Regions from separate parts of the Blautia sp. Sow4_E7 genome, predicted to be linked through region 4. Evidence: riboswitches for the same ligand, from Rfam matches in the RefSeq annotation. Region 4 holds a riboswitch; each other region holds the start of a gene.
What was found. Region 4 has a riboswitch for cobalamin ahead of ACTQ50_RS07470 (cysteine-rich small domain-containing protein). Riboswitches for the same ligand answer to the same signal wherever they lie in the genome.

Region 1 (5,167 bases), on a different contig from region 4:
TCCAAGCAGCATTAGATTCAAATTCCTGTACTGTGTCCAGAAAAGCACTACACACACCAGCGTCACAGGAAGCATCACACTTACTCTTGACCAATTGGCTCCTGCAAGACTTCCCATGTTCCACTTCATAACCTCTGTGGCACCATTTTTATCATTTGTTATGTAGATCACAAAATTGGAAAAAGCAGAACAGACTGCGCTGATTGCCATTCCTGCAAGAATCAGCTTTGCTGATGTTGCTTTGCCTCCCATATTGGCAATTGCAATAACCGCAAAGGAGGTGACCATGGCTCCTATAAATGCGCAAAGCCCTACGGAGTTTCCTCCAAGGAAGCCGCCGATTCCAAGCATGATCGCCAGAGTTGCCCCAAAAGAAGCACCGGAAGAAATTCCAAGTACATAAGGATCTGCCAAAGGATTCTGCACAATTGCCTGCATGACCACGCCACACACAGAAAGGGCCATACCTACCGCCAGTGCCAGAAGAACTCTTGGAAGACGGATCAGCCATACAACATCATGAATGGCCCCCTCAGAGTAGGAGGCCATACTTTTTATGTGGAATATTTTGTACAGGATCACGCTGTATACATCCTTCAATGACAGATCTGCATTTCCAAATGTAACAGCTGCCAGTATGGAAAAAATCAGAAATGCGGCAAGTCCCACAAGGGCTGTTGCATAAATAGATGAACGAAAAATTTTCTCTTTTTTCACTGTTTTTTCCTCAATATTTAAGTATCCGTTCCAAAACAGAAATTAATCAATTGCAACGTCAGGATATAATCCTTTTGCAAATGTCTCCACTCCGTCCTGGGTACGGGTTGCACTTGCGTACATTTCGCTGAGCATGATCGGATATACACGGCCATTCTTTACTGCGTCAAGGCTCTGGAGGGCCTCATCATCCTGGATCACAGCCATCTGGCTTTCCAGAACACTCTGTGGATCGTCACCTGCATATGGCATGTATACCACAAAGATCACATCCGGGTTTGCAGCAATGATGTCCTCTTTTCCAACGGTAGAGGCATCCGGATTTGCAAGAGTTGCACCTAACTTGGTTACCATATCTCCGCCGAGGCTGCTTGCGCCGTAGTTTGTAATGTCCTCACCAAGTGGCTCAAGAACCATTACAGTAGGTTTCTCTTCTACGTCTTTTGTTGCCTCAAGTGTGTTGTCAATAACAGCTTTGATATCGTCAACAATTGCTTCTGCTTTATCCTGTACATCAAAGATCTTACCAAGATTCAGGATATCTGTATATTCATTTTCCAGTGTTCTCTCACCACCTGGACGGGTGTTGGAGTTATAGTAAGTATTGCAACCTTTGTCGATCCAGTTGGTTACATTTCCAAGGTTCTTATCAGAAAACAGGGAACTCCAGGAAAGGATCATATCTGGCTCCAGCATGGTTACAGTTTCAAGGGATGGGGTAAATTCATCAAGATAATTGGTTTTAGAAAATGCTTCTTTCAGATCATCCGGAACTTCATTATCAAGGCCTGCAGTTGCAACAAGGCGGTCCTCAAGTCCAAGTGCCAGCATTGTCTCAATGCTGCCCTGGTATACAGCGATAACCTTTTCCGGTGCTTTTTCATAGGTGGTTTCGATCTCGTTTCCATCGTAATCATAGGTGGTGATAGTTAAAGGATACTCTGTTCTGGTCTCGCCCTCAGAAGCAGTCTCTTCCTCGGAAGCATCTGCGGTCTCTTCTGCCGGCTGGTTATCCTCTTTGATTGTCTCGGAGTCTGCACGCTCTGCTGCATACACTGCAGGTGATGCGGACATAGTCATAGCAGCTGCCATCATCATAGCCATGATTCTTGTGGTTAAAACTTTGTTTTTCATTTCTTTTCCTCTCTTTTCGTTTGTTTTCGTAACCGAAAAGATGGGGCTTCAAAAAGCGTCACTGCTGCCAGTGACTTAAAAGGCACTTTTTACGGAAGCTCCTCTTCTTACCTTCGTCAAGCAGGTTTCCTGGCTCGCAGGTAGTAGCAGCATGGCTTCCCTTCTCACGCATATGCGCAATGGTTTTCATAAGCCAGCCTTCCTGTATACAGTGGCCGCAACCGTTCAGGCTTTGCACCTGATTCCCTCTCACAGCGAAATCGCTGTTCACTTAACTGGTATTCAATTACTTCAACAGTCTAGCATATCTCTTCTTTAAAAACAACAACATTATTTGCCAATTCACAAATTGGGGGCAATTATCTGGCGGTTTTTACATGCTCTACAAACAGACTCCGGATGCTTTCGTATTCGCCAAGCCCCTTCAGAACGGTTTCAACTTTATAGCCTTTCGCTCCGATCACATTTTTCCAGGAATCTGCTTCCTCCCCTGCCATATCATTCCTGGCATGGTCACCTGCCACGATCATAAACGGTGCGAGCACAACCTTCCTGGCGCCGCTTTTCTCCAGCTGGTTCAATGCCTGGTCAATTTCTGGATAGCCCTCTACAGTTGCCACGATCACATTTTCATATCCCATATCTTTAAATCTGTAATCAAGAGCGGCATAAACTGTATTTGCATAGTGCTCAGTTCCATGTCCCATAAGTACAAGTGCAGTCTTCTTATCCTGAATGACAGGAAAAGCATCTGCAATTGCTTTTACCACATATGCATTGTCTTCTTCTGTGGTAAGCAGCGGATTACCGAATTTCACAGACTGGAAGTGATCAGCAGCTGCAAGAACATCTGCTTTCATAAGATCGTTCTCCACTCCATTCATTACGTGAGTTGGCTGAACGGTCACCTCCTCGATTCCGTCCTGTGCCATACGCTCCATGGCTTCTTTCACGTTATCATAATGAATATGATCCCGTTTTTCAATTTTTGCCAGGATCATCTTGCTGGTCCATGCACGATAGATCCTGTACTGGGGAAAAGCGTCTCCAATTGTCTCTTCAATTGCGTCAATGGTCACTTTCCTGGTGTCCTCATGGCTGGTTCCAAAGCTTACCACGAGAATTGCTTTCTTGGTGAAATTACCCATTCTCTTACCTCCATAATTTTATTTTTACACTGTAATTATAAGGTAAAAATAAATTTTTACAACTCAATTTTTCGCATTTTCAAAGCCTTGTCCTTCCTGTTTATTTATGGTAAATTTTATCCTGGAGGTGTTACTCATATGAATAAAGAAAATCAATCTAAGATCATAGAACTTGTAAAGCAGACAAAGCCGCTGATCTTTCAGGAAATGACGCACGAAAAGGTTACGGAAAAAGGGGCTGCTGACTATGTGACCAATGTGGATGTGGCTGTGCAGAATTATCTGAAAGAGGCGCTTGGAAAGGAATTTCCGGATATCGCACTGATTGCTGAGGAAAAAGAAAACCTGGGGCTGGATCCGGCGAAATCTTACTGGATCCTGGATCCTATTGATGGAACTACCAATTTAATCCGGGATTATCACCTGAGTGCCGTTTCCCTTGGACTTTATGAAAATGGGGAGATTACTTTCGGGGTGGTTTATAATCCATTTACCGAGGAACTGTTCTATGGGGCAAAAGGGGAAGGTGCCTACCTGAACGGGGCTCCTATCCATGTCTCTGACCAGCCCGAATTCAAGGACGCGGTAGTGTCCTTCGGTTCTTCTCCTTATGAGAAAAACAGGGCAAAGGAATTGTTCCCGGTATTTTATAATATCTTTATGAACTGTGCAGACTTCAGGCGTACCGGTTCTGCTGCGCTGGATATCTGCTATGTGGCTTGCGGAAGGCAGCATGCTTATCTGGAACAGAATCTGAAGCCCTGGGATTACAGTGGGGCTACCATAATTCTCAGAGAAGCTGGCGGCACTATCACCAACTGGGGAAATAAGGAGCTGCCTTATCTGACGAACTCGGATATCCTGGCTTGCGTGCCGCAGTTCCGGGAGGTTTTACTGAAGCTTATAAATGCATAACAAGGCTTCGGCCTACTCTCAAAAGTCCTAAGTTCTCATATAAGCACGTACTTTGGCTTGTTATTAGAAAAAATGAAAGACACCACTTCAGATTTTTATACATATAAAATCTAATAAAAATGTGTTAGGTTTTATATACGATCTGTTATGGTGTCTTTTTTATTTAAGCATATCTGCTTATATTCTTTCGCTTTTATTCTGCTGTATATTCACGCACTCTTAACGGAATGCCAAGTTTCTCTGCCACTTTGCGGCTTTTCTCAACATTCTCTTTGCCAATACAATCTACAACCGTAAATTTCACATTATCCGTATACTGCTTGCAATCCTGTGCAAATTTCAGCATGGCATCAAAGGCTTTTTCACCGTAAGCCGGGCGTACTACTTCGTTATAGGACTTGGCATCTGGCATGTTCAGGCTGATAGATACAACATCTACAGCCTGACAGACTTCCTTCGCAATGGAACGCTTATTGATCAGGTCTCCAAGGCCATTGGTATTCAGACGAAGCTTAATTCCCGGGCAAGGGTTTCCGTTCCGGTCTAAATGTGCCGGATATTTGCTTCTCATATATTCACTGACTGCGATCAGTTTATCCAGTGCCATGGTAGGCTCTCCATAGCCGCAGAAAACTGCCTCCTTATAACCGGAAAAGTCAAATGCATCAATTGCCTTATAAATCTCTTCCATGGCAGGTTCTTTCTCAAACCACAAGGTCTTCGCTCCGCCTACGGAATCTCCGTTGTTGCGGATGCAGAAAGTGCAGTTGCAGGGACATTTGTTTGTCAGATTAAAATATACTTCATCATTATAACAATAAACAATATCAGCCATTATTCACACGCTCCTTTATAAAAGTTCTCCTAAATATTTTTCAAAACAGACACCATCATTTCGGTCTGTACCTTCCTGTACGGTCTTTGCAATGGCTTTGGAAAGGAAATTCACAGCCAGTTCCACGCAGCTCATCATGGACATGCCCTTCACCAAGCCAGCACTTAATACAGAAGCAAACAGATCTCCTGTTCCAGAATAGCTGCCGCCTGTTTTTTGGGCAAAGCACCAGGAGCCCTGACCATTTTCTGTTACCAGATTTCCCATCTGCATGGAGCCATTCTCCTCCCCACCTGAAATTAGCGCAGGTGCTGCTTTCTGCTTCTTCGCATATTCGATTCCTGTGATCACAGCTGCCTGTAAACCGAATTCGTTTGCCAGCTGTTCGCCGATCTTTCCAATCTGCTCCAGCCGTTTC
Region 2 (5,167 bases), on a different contig from region 4:
CAAGGTTTTGATCCTGCTTTTGATCCTTGTGGGCGCTTATGGTCTGTGGTGTCATTTCCTTACGGATAATGTGATCTGGAAGAAATTGAAAGTCAATGGCATTGCCATTCAGGGAATGACAAAGGAAGAGGCAATTGACGCCATTTCTAGGGACTTTGAGGAAAAGTATCAGGATACCCAGATGACTGTCACTTTAAACGGGAAGAAATTCCAGGTATCTGTTTATTCAGTACTTGGTTTGGACGTGAAGTCCATCGTAGAAAGTGCCTACTCTTTGGGACATGGTGCCTGGTATACCCACGGGACAGACCGCATTGAGCTTATGAACAATAAGACAAAGGAAGAGGTCACTCTTATGCCGGAAGCCAGAAACAAGGACGAACTGGATACTGTTCTGGATGAGGCCGGGATCTTAAATGGCTCCACCACCGTACAGACTTCCTGTGAACTCACAGACACAGATTTAGTGATCACCAAAGGCAAAACCGGGATCGGACCTGATATGGATGCCTTGAAGGAGGAAATTCTGAGGGCGATTTCCATTGAGGATTATGAGGCAGTTATTGAGTGCCCGACGAAGGAAACTCCGCCGGACGAACTGGATATGGAAGCTTATTATGAAGAGGTACATACAGAGGCACAGGATGCTTCTTTAGGGGAAAATAATGAGATCATTCCAGCTGTTACGGGCATTTCCTTCAATGTAAAATCTGCTGAAAAGAAACTGAAAAAAGCAAAAGAAGGAGAAACTGTCACAATTCCGCTGGAAATCACTTTACCAGATGTGTCCACAGAAGAAATTGAAGCCCTTCCTTACCTGAACCTGCTTGGTACTTATACCACATACGGCGGAGGAACGGATAACCGTGTAGCCAATCTGAAGCTGGCTGTGGAAGCCTGTGACGGGGTAGAGCTTCAGCCTGGACAGATTTTTTCCTATAACGATACCCTTGGACCACGAACAGAGGAAAGAGGCTACCGGGAAGCTACGGTAATTGTCGGCGGCGAACACGCCCAGGATATTGGAGGCGGAATCTGCCAGATTTCTACCACTTTGTATATGGCATGTCTCCAGTCAGATCTGGCCATTGTGGAGCGTCATAATCACGCAGCGCGGATCGATTACGTGGAGGACGGACTGGATGCAGCAGTAGTATGGGGCGGACAGGATTTCCGTTTCCAGAATAACAGTGCATATCCGGTTAAGATCACCGCTTCCTACGATGAGAAAGAAGAAGCAGTGACAGTATCCATCTACGGTACGAAAACAGATAACAACCGGGTGGAGATCACTACCGAACATTCAGATGCCAATACTTGCCGGACCTATCGCAGCGTCTATGATGAGGAAGGTACCCTTCTTCGCAAGGAAGAAGTTGGCTACAGCCAATATAAACAATAATTTGCCAGGTCAATCTATTGATTTCGACAAAGCAGTCTGCTATAATGAAATGAATTGAATAAATCCGTTTTCAGTGCCTTTGCAGGAATAGACTGCAGGCTAAGAGGGAATCAGGTGAAAGTCCTGAGCGATCCGGTCACTGTAAACAGGGAATGGAATCTGTTCGTGCCATTGGTATTTTACTGAGAAGGTTAGATTCCGTAATGATCTGTAAGCCAGGAAACCTGCTGAATCCGTTAATGAAAGCTTCCGAAGAAAGCACTTCATTCTCATGATATATCTGACTGCAGAATATTTAAATTTTAGTGCCTGCTTCTTTGTTTGGAGCAGGCATTTTTGTGTAATAAAATATTCCGTTGGAATTTTCTGATGTATACAGATGAGCTTCTTTACAAGAAACTGCCTGGATTTATTCAGAACCATATAAATGAACTATAAAGAATCGAGGGAGAAAAATGAAAAGAAATTCAAAACGCTTTCTGGCACTGTTTCTTTCTGTAGCAATGACGATCACTTCGGCTGTGCTCACACAGGCAGAGGGAGAGGATGTAAATGTGCTGGTTACAGCTACCCCTACACCAGCTGCAGAGGAAAAAGCTGCGGACATGGATGATCAGAAAACTGCTTCTGAAGATACTTCTAATACAGCCTCTTCAGAGGAAGCACCGGCTACGGAAGAGCCGGCAAAGGAAATCCCTTCCGAAACACCAGCTCCGGAGCAGACTCCTGCAGCAGAAGCGGATCCGGAACCAGAGCAGACACCGGAAGCAACTGTAACTCCGGCAGAAGAGAAAAAGGAAGAGGCAAAGGATACCAAAACTTCCGAAAAATCCGATTCCAAAGAAGAAACCGGAAAGACAGATGACACAACAAAAGCAGATGTAAAACCAGACGGATCGGACATCACAATTGATAAGCCAGATGATTCCGGCGCCCTTGGTATGTTTAAGATTGCAAGCTCTTCTGCAAGACACGAGGGAGACAAAACAATTGTTACTATCGTAACCGCTACAGACAAATACGATGCCATCTATCTCGGAAGCGTGGAAGATGCAAAAAGTGATCCAGAAAATGTATGTGTAGGAACTCCTACAGGAGAGGGCTATACCTTTGAATTTGCAGTTCCTTCCACAGAAGAAGACCAGAAATATCAGGTAGCCATCCGTAAAAAAGAGGGCGGCGTATGGTATCAGTATTCCAAAGGCGGAGAATTTACCATTACAATTCCAGGTAATAAGGCACCCACACCAACGGTTACACCAGTTCCAAGCGAGACCCCAGCTCCGGCACCAACCACTACCCCAACCCCTGCTGTTAAACCAGCCGGTAACGTATGCGACAGCGGAATTTATAACGTAACTGTAAATTCCAGCGCAACCATGTTCCGTGTAGTAAACTGTGTGCTTACTTCCAAGAATGGCAAAATGACTGCTGTCCTTACTTTAAGCGGTACAGGATACGATTATCTCTTTCTTGGAACAAAGGAAGAAGCTGCCGCAGCAGATTCCTCGAAATGGGTTCCATATGTGGTAAATGCTGACGGTAAGTATACCTATGAGATTCCGGTAGAGTCTCTTGATGATGGAATTGCAGTCGCTGCTTTTTCCCATAAAAATCAGATCTGGTATGACAGGATCCTTACCTTCCAGTCAGAAACCCTGAACAAAATCGGTGATGTGCAGGATGACCCGGAAACACCAGATGATAACACGGATACTCCGGCTACAGTTACCCCAACACCTACAGCAGCCCCAACCCCAAGCAGTACCCCAACCCGAACACCGACTCCGAAACCAGATAAAAAACCGGAAAAAGAGTCTAAATATGAATCTGACTTAAGCGGCGGAACAGCAGCGGTAAACAGTTCCACTACTCTGGCAGACGGAACCTATACTCCGGACAGCTTCTCCTGGTCTGGCGGAACTGGAAAAGTAAGCATTTCCTGCAGCAAGATCACCGTAACCGGCGGACAGGCTTATGCGACGATCGTATTCAGCAGTGAATACTATGGATATGTAAAAGCAAACGGAAATAAATACTGCGGAGCATGCGGCGGCGGAACATCCACCTTCACCATTCCGGTGGCATTAAACCAGAATAATACCATTATCGGTATGACCACCAGAATGTCCCAGGCTCATGAGATTACATATACCATTTACATTGCCTTAAAGGGTGCCAACGATCCGAAGAAGACCGATAAAGAGAATCCGGCTTCTGATAACAGCATGCTTTCCACAGGAAACAAGAAGTTAGACGAAGAGGCGCCAGAGATCACAGGACTCGAGTATAAAGAAGAAACTAAACTGGAGCATGCAAAATACTTCAAACTGTATCACTATGCAAAGGGCATTACCCTTCTGGAAGTAGATATGACCACAGATACAGCAAGAAAAGCAGAAACAGCTGATGAAACAACAAAGGCACAGGATTCCAATGAGACTGCCAGCACAGATCAGCTTTATACTGGAAACGTTGTAAAATACCTGATCGTACCAGATGGTGCTGTTATTCCAGCTGGTCTTGATAAAGACGTGATTCTGATCCAGCAGCCAGTTGAATCTGCTCATGTAGCTTCCACAGATGCCCTTAATATTCTGGATAAACTGAATCTTACAGACAAGGTTACCAGCCTTGGAATGGAGAAAGAGGACTGTACAGTAGACAGCCTTACAGCAGCACTGGAAAATGGCTCTGTTGTATTTGCGGGAAAATCAGATGATACAGATTATAAGACACTTGTAAAGAGCCAGTGCGGACTTGCGATTCTTTCCTCTGATATTCTTCCGGCTGAAGAATCTGAGGTAAATGATAAGATGGAACTGCTGAAGGATGCGGCAGAGAAATATTCTACTTTGAAGATTCCATTTATTGTAGACCGTTCTTCTGATGAAAAGGATGAGGAAGCAAAGGCTGAGTGGGAAAAAGCATACGAAGCTGTTTTTGTAACAAGTGATGAGGCTTAATTACAGGAGAGAACGAGATGTATAACCGAAAGCTGAAATATAAGATCTTAAGTATTTTTGCAGCAGCGGTAATGACGTTCACCGCCATTACTCCAGTATGGGCAGAAGAGGAGAATGCAGAAACCACAGAGGCTTCTGCTGACGGTTCCTCTGATGAAAGTGAAAGCACCGCACCGGAAATTCCCGGACTTACTTATGAGTCCACTATGGATCTTTCTTTTGCAGAGTGCTTTGACGTTTATTATTACAACGATGGCTATAAACTTCTGGATGTCCATGACGATGCCAGGTATCTGGTAGTTCCGGAAGGAAAAGAGGCACCGGACGGTCTGGATGAAGATATCAGGGTACTGCAGCAGCCTCTTGATACCATCTATATGGCTGCAACTTCTCCAATGGCTTTGTTTGATGCCATTGGAAGTGTTGATTCTATTAAATTATCCGGTCTGGATGCTTCCGGCTGGTATATCCAGGCTGCAGCAGATGCCATCAACAACGGGGATATGACCTTTGCCGGAAAATATGATGAACCGGATTATGAGCTTCTGGTTGGGGATGACTGTGATCTTGCCATTGAGTCAACCATGATCCTGCATGCCCCCAAGGTACAGGAGATGATCGAAACTCTGGGAATCCCGGTTTTCATCGACCGTTCCAGTTATGAGAGCCAGCCTCTTGGACGTACGGAATGGATCAAGCTTTATGGTGCGATGATGAATAAGGAAGAGGAAGCAAATACCTTCTTTGATCAGCAGGCCCAGATCATTGAGAAATTAAAGGGTTTCACCAATACGGAGAA
Region 3 (5,167 bases), on a different contig from region 4:
TGGTCCAACTTCCAATAATTATCAGGAAATTTTACAGCTGACAATGGGAAGTGACAGCTTCGACCAACTGTATGTAGGAACCGCAGCAGAGGCAGCTGCAGCAGAAAGTACAATTGCGATCACCAGCCGTAAAGCAGATGTTGTGGTAAAAGCAAATGCCATGGGCGGAAGTACAGCTGTAGATTACCTTGATAAAGCAACAACTTTAGCATTCCATTCTGCAAAAAATGAAAAATGGTATGAACGAGTTTTCACAGTAAGCAAAACAGGAAAAACGGTTGTGGTTGATCCAGTTCCGGTACCTGCAACTGGTATTACACTGGATGCTTCTGAGAAATCTGCTTATGCAGGAGAGAGCTTTACCCTCACAGCAACTGTAGAGCCAAAGGATTCCACAGATAAGGCTGTATGGTCCAGTGACAAGGAAAATGTTGCAAAAGTAGATCAGAATGGTACGGTAACTGCTGTGGGCGAAGGAACAGCTGTGATTACTGCAAAAGCTGGAAATTTCAGTGCGCAGTGTACAGTAACGGTAAAGAAAGGCTTCTCCATTGGAGTAAAAACCTATCTTCTTGATGAAAACGGGGCAACTCCTTCCAGGCTGACTGGTGTAGAAGTTACTTTAACTGATTCTGAAGGAAATGTTCTGAAGGAAACAAGTCAGAATACTACTACTTTTTCATTTACAGGCATAGATGCAACAAAAGAATATACACTGAAAGTAGTCAGAGATGGCTGCTATGTAATTGATGGAAAAACAAAAGAGCCAGCCGGATATTTTGTTTATACCACAAAGGTTACAAAAGAAAATGACGGTGCTTCCTATTCTGTTTACTTTAAGAAGGATGCGCTGATTGCAGCACTTAAGAAAGCTCCGGCAGATTATTCCCTTTATGATGAGGCGTCTGTACAGGCTGTGAAAGATGCTATTGCAGCAGCAAATCCTGATGAGACAGATTTTGCAAAGAGAGATGAAGCAGCGGCTAAGATTGAGGAGGCAGTCAGCAAACTGGTTCTGAAAGATGGAAAATATGCTGCAGCAGCAGAACCAGGAGAGAGCAATGCCGGTTTTGAGGCAAAGGACGTTGTGATTTTCACAGAAGATGGCGTACTGAAGGCAAGCTTTACAGGAACTCAGCCAGTTTACAAGAGGCTGTATCTGGGAACTGCTTCCGAAGCGAAAAAGGCAGTGAAGAGTGACACAGAAGATCCAAAACTGATCCAGGGTGTTGCAGTAGAAGAGGCTGATGGAAGTACTTCTTATCGTTTTACAATGCCAATTCCGGCATTAAATACAAAGGTAGAATTTGTTGCAAATAGTGGTACAGGTACAAGATGGCTTTCAAAAGCTCTTACATTTACTACTGATAAAGTGACGAAAGGTATTACCCTTGATACAACTGAGGAAATGCTGAATGTAGGTTCTGAGAAAGCGATCACAGCTACTGCAGCTGCTGATTACAGCACAGGTAAAAAGATCACATGGACTTCCAGTGATGAAAAGGTTGCGACTGTAACAGATGGTACAGTAAAAGCAGTAGGAGAAGGAAAAGCAGTGATCACAGCACAGGTTGGAGAGTTTACAGCAGAGTGCCAGATCACAGTTCATACTTATGAAACCCTTCCGGCAAGAACTGCAACCTGTACAAGAACCAGTCTTACAGAGGGCCTTAAATGCTCTGTATGCGGTGAGATCCTGAAAGCTCAGGTGGAAGGTCCGGCACTTGGACATAAAGAAGTAGTTCTTCCGGCTGTGAAAGCTACCTGTACCAAGGATGGATGGAGTGAAGGTAAGAAATGCTCTGTATGCGGTATCATCCTGAAAGCCCGCAAGCTTGTAAAGGCAAGCGGACATAAAGAGGTTGTGATCCCGGCTGTGGCAGCAACACAGGGACATACCGGACTTACAGAAGGAAAGAAATGCTCCGTATGCGGTGAGATCCTGACAGCCCAGAAAACCACACCGGCACTTCCAATCCTTGTTGCCAAGGTAACTGTAAGTGCGAAAAATTCCGTAAAGGTAGCAGCAGGCAAGAAAGTACAGCTTCAGGTGAAAACAGCTCCTTCTAATGCAGACAACAGCGCGGTAACCTGGAAATCCAGCAATACCAAGGTAGCAACTGTCAATGCAAAAGGCGTTGTAACTATGAAGAAAAATGCTGGTGGAAAGAGCGTTGTAATTACCGCAACTGCAAAAGACGGCAGCAAGGTATACGGTTCCATTAAGCTTACCTGCATGAAGGGCTATGTGAAGAAAATCACCATTTCCGGAAAGAAAACAGTCAAAAAAGGAAAGACCCTGAAGCTGAAAGCAAACGTTACAGCATCCAGTAAGGCAAACAAGAGCGTGGTATGGAGCTCCAGCAATACCAAGGTAGCAACGGTATCTTCCAAGGGTGTTGTGAAAGGGAAAAAGAAAGGTACTGTAACAATTACAGTCAGATCTCTTGACGGAACCAATAAGAAGGCAACGATCAAGATCAAAGTAAAATAAGTAAAAATGTTTAAATGCGATAATATCTGAATTGCTTTAAAATGGTCCATGGCATAGTCTGTGGACCATTTTTTTCTATGAAAGTTCTGGACGGCAGCCACGAATTCGTCATGCCTGCATGTTAGAAAATCTGCTGGAAATCTGTATAGAAGAGTGGACTGTGGAGGAGCGGAAAAATATGGCTGAGAAGATTTAAAGAAAATGTATAAATCCAGGCTGATTTACAAAAAATACATATTTTGTTCATAAAAAATACATGAAAATATGGTAATTTCTAATCATCCGAGTCGAATATGTATAATGGTTATAACGCAAGGGTTGCATCATGAACATGGTGCATAAAAGAGAATCCGGTGAGAATCCGGAACGATGCCGTCACTGTGTAAGGGAGCTGCTTCAGAGCCCACTGGGAAACCGGGAAGGGGAAGCGGCGTTGACCGAAGTCAGGAGAACTGCCTTGGCGTGGAATCTTAGGTCTGCGGTACACAGAACCTGTATTCTCATAACGATACATGAATATTTTCTAAATGTTTTTTGGAAGAAACGTGTGTATATGGGGATGGTTACAGTCGCAGAAAATGCGGCTGTTTTTTACGCGGTATGAGCCAGAGACTATGCTTGCATGAGACCTTGGCGATTGCCGCGGGATTCTTTATACGTGATTCTATCCGGAAATACAAGAAAAAAAGAGGAAAAAGAAATGAAAAGAAACTCTTTATTAGCAATCCTTCTTGCAGCTTCTATGGCAGCAAGCATGACAGTAGCAACTGGATCTGTTGCATTTGCAGAGACAGAGGAAGCTACAGAGGAGACAGCAGACGATGCAGAAGCAGCCGATGATGCAGAAGCAGCAGATGACACAGCGGATGCAGATCAGGAAGCTGCTGATAAAGTAGCAGCACTTATTGACGCAATCTATGTTCAGGAGAGAACAGATGATACAGACGCACAGTGCAAAGAAGCAAAAGAAGCATGGGATGCCCTTACAGATGCTCAGAAAGAGCTGGTAGAGGGAGAAGAAGCAAGCCCAGAGTATTTCGGACGTGACACAGGTGATGCTTCCAAGGATGATCCACGTAACCAGGATGAGATCGGTGACAATGAGCTTCTGGTTGTAAGCTTTGGTACATCCTTTAATGACAGCCGTGCTGAGGATATCAAAGGAATTGAGGATGCTCTTGCAGAAGCATTCCCGGATTGGTCTGTAAGAAGAGCATTTACCGCTCAGATCATCATCAATCATGTACAGGCAAGGGACGATGAGCACATTGACAACATGCAGCAGGCTCTTGAACGTGCTGTAGAGAACGGTGTTAAGAATCTGGTTGTTCAGCCTACACACCTTATGCATGGTGCTGAGTATGATGAGATGGTAGAAGCTATTGATGCGTACAAAGATAAATTTGAGTCTGTAGCAATCGCTGAGCCAATGCTTGGTGAGGTTGGAGATGACGCTACTGTTATCAACGACGACAAAGCTGCTGTTGCACAGGCAATTACAGATGAGGCTGTAAAAGAGGCTGGATATGACACCATGGAAGCTGCTGCAGAAGATGGAACAGCATTCGTATTCATGGGACATGGTACTTCCCATACAGCAAACGTTACATATGACCAGATGCAGACACAGATGGAGAACCTTGGATTCACAAACGCATTCATCGGTACTGTAGAGGGTGAGCCAGAGGATACCGCTTGTGACGTAGTAATTGACAAAGTTAAAGATGCTGGCTTCAAGAAAGTAATCCTTCGTCCACTTATGGTTGTTGCTGGTGACCACGCAAACAACGATATGGCTGGTGATGATGACGATTCCTGGAAGAGCATGTTCGAGGCTTCTGGAGATTTTGATGAGATCGATTGCCAGATCGAAGGTCTTGGAAGAATTGATGCTGTAGAGCAGCTTTATGTAGCTCATACTCAGGCAGCTATTGATTCTATCGCTGAGTAATCAGAAGAATAAATTTTATAGCATACAGGCAGCTGCTCCACGGTGGGGCAGCTGTTTGAGTAATAAAATATAAGAAAGAAAAGCAAGGAGAGTTATTATGAAACGTTCATTAGTCATTTTATTAACAGCAGTAAGTATTTCCACTATGACAGCAGCAACTGCATTCCCGGCATTTGCAGAGAGTACAGAAGCCACAGCAGAGGAGCCAGCAGATGATGCAGCAGCTACGGATAGTGAGCTTGAGGACGGCGTATACGGCGTAGAGTTTGACACAGACAGCGGTATGTTCCATGTAAATGAGGCTTGCAACGGAAGAGCTACCCTCACTGTAAAGGATGGCAAAATGACCGTTCATATCACTCTTGTTTCCAAGAATATTGAAAATCTTTTCCTTGGAACCGCAGAGGATGCACAGAAGGACGGTGCTAAGCTGATCCAGCCTACCATTGATAAGGTAACTTACAGTGATGGTATGACAGAGGAAGTTTATGGATTTAATGTCCCAGTGGAAAAACTGGATGAGGAATTTGACCTGGCCATCATTGGCAAAAAGGGAAAATGGTATGACCATAAGGTAAGCGTTACGGATGTACAGGAGCAGACTGAGGAAGAGAAGAATGCAGTTGAGATCGGCGAGGAAGAGGAAAGCGAAGATGCTGAGGCTACTGATACAACCGCAGATGCAGCTGCTGAGGAAGAGTCCAAGGATTGATCTTCAGAAA
Region 4 (5,167 bases):
TGTCGCCTGGCGGCGGCATCACCATATATGAAAGTCCGTATCTTCCTATAATCCTGTTTCTGAATGTATCTCTGTCCTTAATTATACCTTTCCATTTCTTCACTGTCAACAAAAAGCAACAGGTATCAGCACACTATATGTGGTTTTTCCTGTATTTCATTGTTGTTTTTATTTGTTTTCTATCTTTTTTCCGTTTTTACTGTTGACATGCTATTTTTCCTCTGTCATACTAAAACAAAGGAGTTGATTTTATGTATCTTTCTGATATACATACTCATTCTATCGCCAGCGGGCACGGTACTAGCTGTACCATCAGCGACATGGCGAAGGCAGCTTCCAGGAAGAGGCTGAAGCTTCTTGGGATCACAGACCACGGGCCGGCTACTCTGGCAGCTGGGACTTCCTCTTATTTTCGAAGTCTGACCTATTCCCCCAGGAAACGATTTGGAGTGGAATTATTGTATGGAATTGAACTGAATATTCTGGATACAGATGGAAAAGTAGATCTGGAACAGGAGCTTCTTAATAAGCTGGACTATGCCATTGCCAGCATGCATTATCAGAATTTCCGTCCAGGGACACGGGAAGAAAATACCACAACATTTCTGAACGTAATGAAAAATCCTGTGGTAAAAATACTGGGACATATTGACAATACCCAATATGATGTGGATTACAATGCAGTTGTAAAAGCCGCCGGCGAAAACGGCGTGATCCTGGAGATCAACGAAGCTTCCCTGGCTCCTTACGGATACCGGGGCGACACACGGACTAACTGCGCACAGATTCTGGCCTGCTGCCGGAAGTACCTGGTTCCTATCGTACTTTCCAGCGACAGCCATGGGGCCGAACATATTGGAGATTTCACTTATGCTGCTGATTTCGTCCATGAGGCCATGTTTCCGGAAAGCCTGATTCTCAACAACCAGATTCCCAAATTAAAAATGCTGTTAAGTATAAGATAGCAAAAAACTCTCCTGAATTATAAACCACTTTTTTCACTTCGTTTATATATTCAGGAGAGTTTTCTTTTACTATTCACAGATATTTTTTCGCAAGATGATTTCTGCAAACAGGATCTGCAGAAAACCCAGGCATGCAGTGTGAAATGCCATCTGTGCGATTAACTATTTCTCATCTGTATTTCCCTGCTCTGCCTCTCTTACTTTCTGCATCATTGCCGCCAGTTCCTGGTATTTTCCAGTCACATAGCCGTAGTTTTTCCTCTTATGGGGAAACTGGCAATTGGTGCAGTCCTTGAAGCCTTTTTCGTTATATTTAAAATTCCCGCCGCACTTATCTCCCAGTGCATAAAGAGGGCAATAGCAGAACAGGCAGTTAAAATCTTCCGGGTCTGCCCCTTTGTGGCAGGGGAAAAATTCGCATTTCTTGTGGCTGAAATAAGAGTATTCTTTGTCTTCCCAATATTTCTTCTTCATACTGTTCTACTTATCTCCTATAGTTCAAACTCTTCTGTGCAAACCGTTTCATAATGTACAGCGCTTAAGCAGCACAAACTTGTTTCCACCAGCTGACTACAATGTGTTTTTGCAATAAAAGAGTAAAAAAAATACCGCTATAGCGGTTTCCAAATCATCGTCCTTATTTAAGAGGGAGCGATGCTACCCCGGGGTAGAATATGATCCGTTCATATATACGCGGAGGGAACGGTTTCATCCGAAGTAGTATCGCCTGCCATTTAATCTGTATAATTCTTCTGAACAGGCGATTATTCCATAAAAAATGTCCACTCACAAAAGCGGACAACATCTCGGGGCTGCGGATTCCCCAAAACTGGTTGTTACACTTTCATCGGAAGTTTAACCTCGCCATACCAAGCAGGTTTCCTGGCTCCAGGATCATCGCTCCTCTCTCCTTCTCATGCATCTGCACAATGGACTCTGAGATTCGCTCCTCTGTTACAGTGACCGGATCGCTCAGGTTTCACACCTGATTCCCTCTTTCTGCCAGCTCATAGCCTTCAGCACTTAATATGTTCAATATGGAATTATACTGACATTATAGTACCACCGGTCACTGTGTTTGTCAACCCTTGATGAGAAACTTTTGTTATTTTTTTATCAACCTGTAGCGGCTGTCCGCAGATTGCCTGGCAATGACTGCGCGGGATCTTGTTCATAAGCAAAGTTTAACGCGATTCAGCCTGCAATCTCACGGATCTTCTCCACCAGAACTTTCGCTGTCTTCTCATGGGATGGATGTCCTGGATGCTGTCTTGAGCCAAATTCCCCTTCCAGGGTATCTGGCAGTTCCACAAACTCAACACGTTCATCCCCGGACTTTGTCTTATAATTCTGAATCGCATTTTCAATGGTAGACTGGATTCCATTTCCAAGCATTCCGTAACACCACAGAATATAGCTTTCCGGATTACAGTCACGCAGTTTTTTCAAAAAATCCTCCACTGCATTTCCCACCTTTTCCATATCCTTGGTGCCGCTGCCGTCATTTGTTCCCAAATTTACCACAATCACGTCTGGCTGGAATTTCTGGAAATCCCATTTTTCAAAAGCTCCCAGTTCCTTGTTTCTCTCTCCGTTCAACAGGCCGCACACCTGCTCGTAATAGGGCGGGATTGCCTGTTTTTCATCCCCTTCCCAGGAACAGAAAACGCCCCATCCGCTCTGGCTTATGCAGTGATAAATTGCATCCAGCTCTTTCGCTGCCATATACGCATAATTGTCCACACAATTAAAGCAAAAAGAATTCCAGGTCATTTCCCCGCCTGCTCCGCTTCCGCCTTCCCCGGAAGTGATACTGTCTCCGATCACCTCCAGCCTCATTTTCGGCTCTTCAAGAGGGCAGAATTCTCCGTCTGTCTGCACTTCCAGTATCTGAAATAGTGTTTTCTCATCTGTTGGAAAAGCAGGCGTATCACGAAGAAGCTTCACGTTCCGGATCTTATCCCCCTCCATGTTTCGAAAAAGACAGATTTTCTGTTCCCCTTTGTTTACCATAAGACGCTGACTCAGTGCACCGTCTACGATCACATCTGCCCAGGGCTCAAACAGCTCGTAATCTGAGCGGACCGTCACCCACGCTTCTGTGGCCTTTATATTCATTTCAATCCCGGAAGCCGTCCAGAACAAGGTAACCGGCTCCAGACTTCCATTTGTCCTGCCAAGAACTCTTAAATATGGAATTTCCCTGATCTTATAATCTTTCAGCATTTTCTTTTCCTCTCTTCTGGTTCTATGAAGCGCATTTTTCGTTATCCTAAACGTTTTCGCAGCTTCACAGCTGAATGCATAACAGTTATCGCTATTATACTTCTTTTCTATTTACATTTCTATATTCCAATAGAATTTTTCTCCTATGAAAAAAGCCCTCCCGGACTTTCATCCGAAAGGGCTCTCCTATTCATTTGTTCAGACTACACAAGACGTCTTACAGAAGTAATGGTTCTGTATGCAGCGTTGTTGCTGATCTTGATTCCATCTCTGGAGTTGGAAGCATGTACGATCTGTCCATTTCCCATATAGATTGCAACGTGTCCGCCATAGCAGATCAGATCACCTGGCTGTGCATCTGCATAAGATACTTCATATCCTGCATTCTGCTGCTCATAAGAGGTTCTTGGAAGGCTTACGCCGAAGTTTGCATATACACTCTGTACAAAACCGGAGCAGTCAGCACCGTTTGTAAGGCTTGTTCCGCCCCATACATACGGATTTCCAACGAACTGTGTCGCATAATCTACAACAGAAGATCCTGAACCGGAAGAACTGCTGGAGCTGCTGGATGAGCTGGAAGAGGAATCATCAGAAGAATCATAATCTACTGTATTCTCTGTGTCGATCACATTGCCATACTCATCATATTCATAATCAGAAGAAGTATCGGAAGAACCGCTTACAACGTTTCCATCCTCATCATACTCTACCTCCTCGGAAGAATCATAATCTCCGTTCTCCTCAGCTTCCTGTGCTGCTGCGGCTGCGGCAGCCTCTGCTTCTGCCTGGCGTCTTGCTTCTTCCTCAGCTGCAATACGCTCTGCCTCAAGCTGCTCGATTTCAGCCTGCTGCTGTTCCAAAAGGTTTGCATACTCGGTTGCCTGCTGCTGTGCATATGCGATCTCGTTCTCGCAATCTGCATTGTTGGCGCGGGTTACATCCAGCTGATACTGAAGGTTGGACTGCTGAGCCTCATACTCTTCTTTCATTGTCTCGAAATCAGCTTTCTCCTGCTGATACTGATCTTCTAACTTCTGAACCTCTTCAATCGTTCTTGCATATTTCTGAAGGCTCTCTCTATCCTGCTCGTACATCTGCTGTGTGTACTCAGCTCTTGTAAGAAGATCTGCAAGGTTATCTGCGTTCAGCATCATCTGGAACCATGCATTGTTTCCACCTTTTTCGTAAAGGTACTGGATACGTTTCTTCATGGAGCTGTACTGTTTATCTTTGGCGTTCTGAGCCTTGGTCAGGTCGCCTTCTGTTTTCTCAATTTCGGCCTGTTTGGAAGCGATATCATTCTCAAGAGTCTGAATGGAAACCATTACATTTACAAGATCAGAATTCAAAGATTCGATCTGGCTCTCAAGCTGCTGTTTCTGCTCCCACAAAGCACTCATACGCTCATATGTAGCATCCAGCTGCTGGCTTGTCCAAGCCTGCTCTTCTCTTAAGTCGCTCTCACGGTCAGCCATTACGCTTACTGCCTGTGAGCCGCACATTAAAATTGCCAGTGTCAGACATACAATTCTTTTCTTCATGTTTCATCACCCTCGTTAATCTTTTTGATAATCTAAATAGCTCAATTTGTAAGATGTTTGCAATATCTTTTTCAATCTTGCTACATATTAACACACCCTTGAAAAGATTTCAACCCTAAATTGCAATAAATTTTAAATTTCTGTAACATTTCGTAATATATTTGTTTTAAACAAGTCAACCACATTCTGTGAATCCGGCTTGTTATCGCGGCAGCCGCCGAATTCTTATGCAATCTCCAGCTTGTTGTTTATAAAAAAGAAGGAAACCAGCGTCTTCACTGATTTCCTTCTATAAAATATCTTATTAATTCTTATTACTTGCCAAACAGATCATACAGGATCTGGTCTGCTGTCATGTTTCCATAACCATCCGGATCAGAAAGAACACTGCTGTTCCATCTTAAGAAATTACCATTACGGATGTAATTTCCA

Region 1: linked by a shared signal. The riboswitch ahead of ACTQ50_RS16480 (ABC transporter substrate-binding protein) and the one ahead of ACTQ50_RS07470 (cysteine-rich small domain-containing protein) in region 4 are both predicted to bind cobalamin.
Region 2: linked by a shared signal. The riboswitch ahead of ACTQ50_RS01760 (hypothetical protein) and the one ahead of ACTQ50_RS07470 (cysteine-rich small domain-containing protein) in region 4 are both predicted to bind cobalamin.
Region 3: linked by a shared signal. The riboswitch ahead of ACTQ50_RS10670 (sirohydrochlorin cobaltochelatase) and the one ahead of ACTQ50_RS07470 (cysteine-rich small domain-containing protein) in region 4 are both predicted to bind cobalamin.

The regions. Positions count from the first base shown of each region.
Region 1 is NZ_JBQKLL010000042.1:10,803-15,969, forward strand. It holds gene ACTQ50_RS16475 (FecCD family ABC transporter permease) at 1-717, opposite strand, end outside; gene ACTQ50_RS16480 (ABC transporter substrate-binding protein) at 760-1,851, opposite strand; cobalamin riboswitch at 1,954-2,141, opposite strand; gene ACTQ50_RS16485 (sirohydrochlorin cobaltochelatase) at 2,211-2,999, opposite strand; gene ACTQ50_RS16490 (inositol monophosphatase family protein) at 3,138-3,914, shown strand; gene ACTQ50_RS16495 (TIGR04100 family radical SAM protein) at 4,108-4,749, opposite strand; gene ACTQ50_RS16500 (pyridoxamine kinase) at 4,765-5,167, opposite strand, start outside.
Region 2 is NZ_JBQKLL010000002.1:39,958-45,124, reverse strand. It holds gene ACTQ50_RS01765 (VanW family protein) at 1-1,402, shown strand, start outside; cobalamin riboswitch at 1,457-1,648, shown strand; gene ACTQ50_RS01760 (hypothetical protein) at 1,858-4,368, shown strand; gene ACTQ50_RS01755 (ABC transporter substrate-binding protein) at 4,386-5,167, shown strand, end outside.
Region 3 is NZ_JBQKLL010000016.1:12,101-17,267, forward strand. It holds gene ACTQ50_RS10665 (Ig-like domain-containing protein) at 1-2,494, shown strand, start outside; cobalamin riboswitch at 2,793-2,968, shown strand; gene ACTQ50_RS10670 (sirohydrochlorin cobaltochelatase) at 3,195-4,445, shown strand; gene ACTQ50_RS10675 (hypothetical protein) at 4,543-5,157, shown strand.
Region 4 is NZ_JBQKLL010000009.1:19,180-24,346, reverse strand. It holds gene ACTQ50_RS07475 (phosphatase) at 252-965, shown strand; gene ACTQ50_RS07470 (cysteine-rich small domain-containing protein) at 1,128-1,439, opposite strand; cobalamin riboswitch at 1,821-2,007, opposite strand; gene ACTQ50_RS07465 (GDSL-type esterase/lipase family protein) at 2,160-3,191, opposite strand; gene ACTQ50_RS07460 (C40 family peptidase) at 3,395-4,735, opposite strand; gene ACTQ50_RS07455 (N-acetylmuramoyl-L-alanine amidase family protein) at 5,050-5,167, opposite strand, start outside.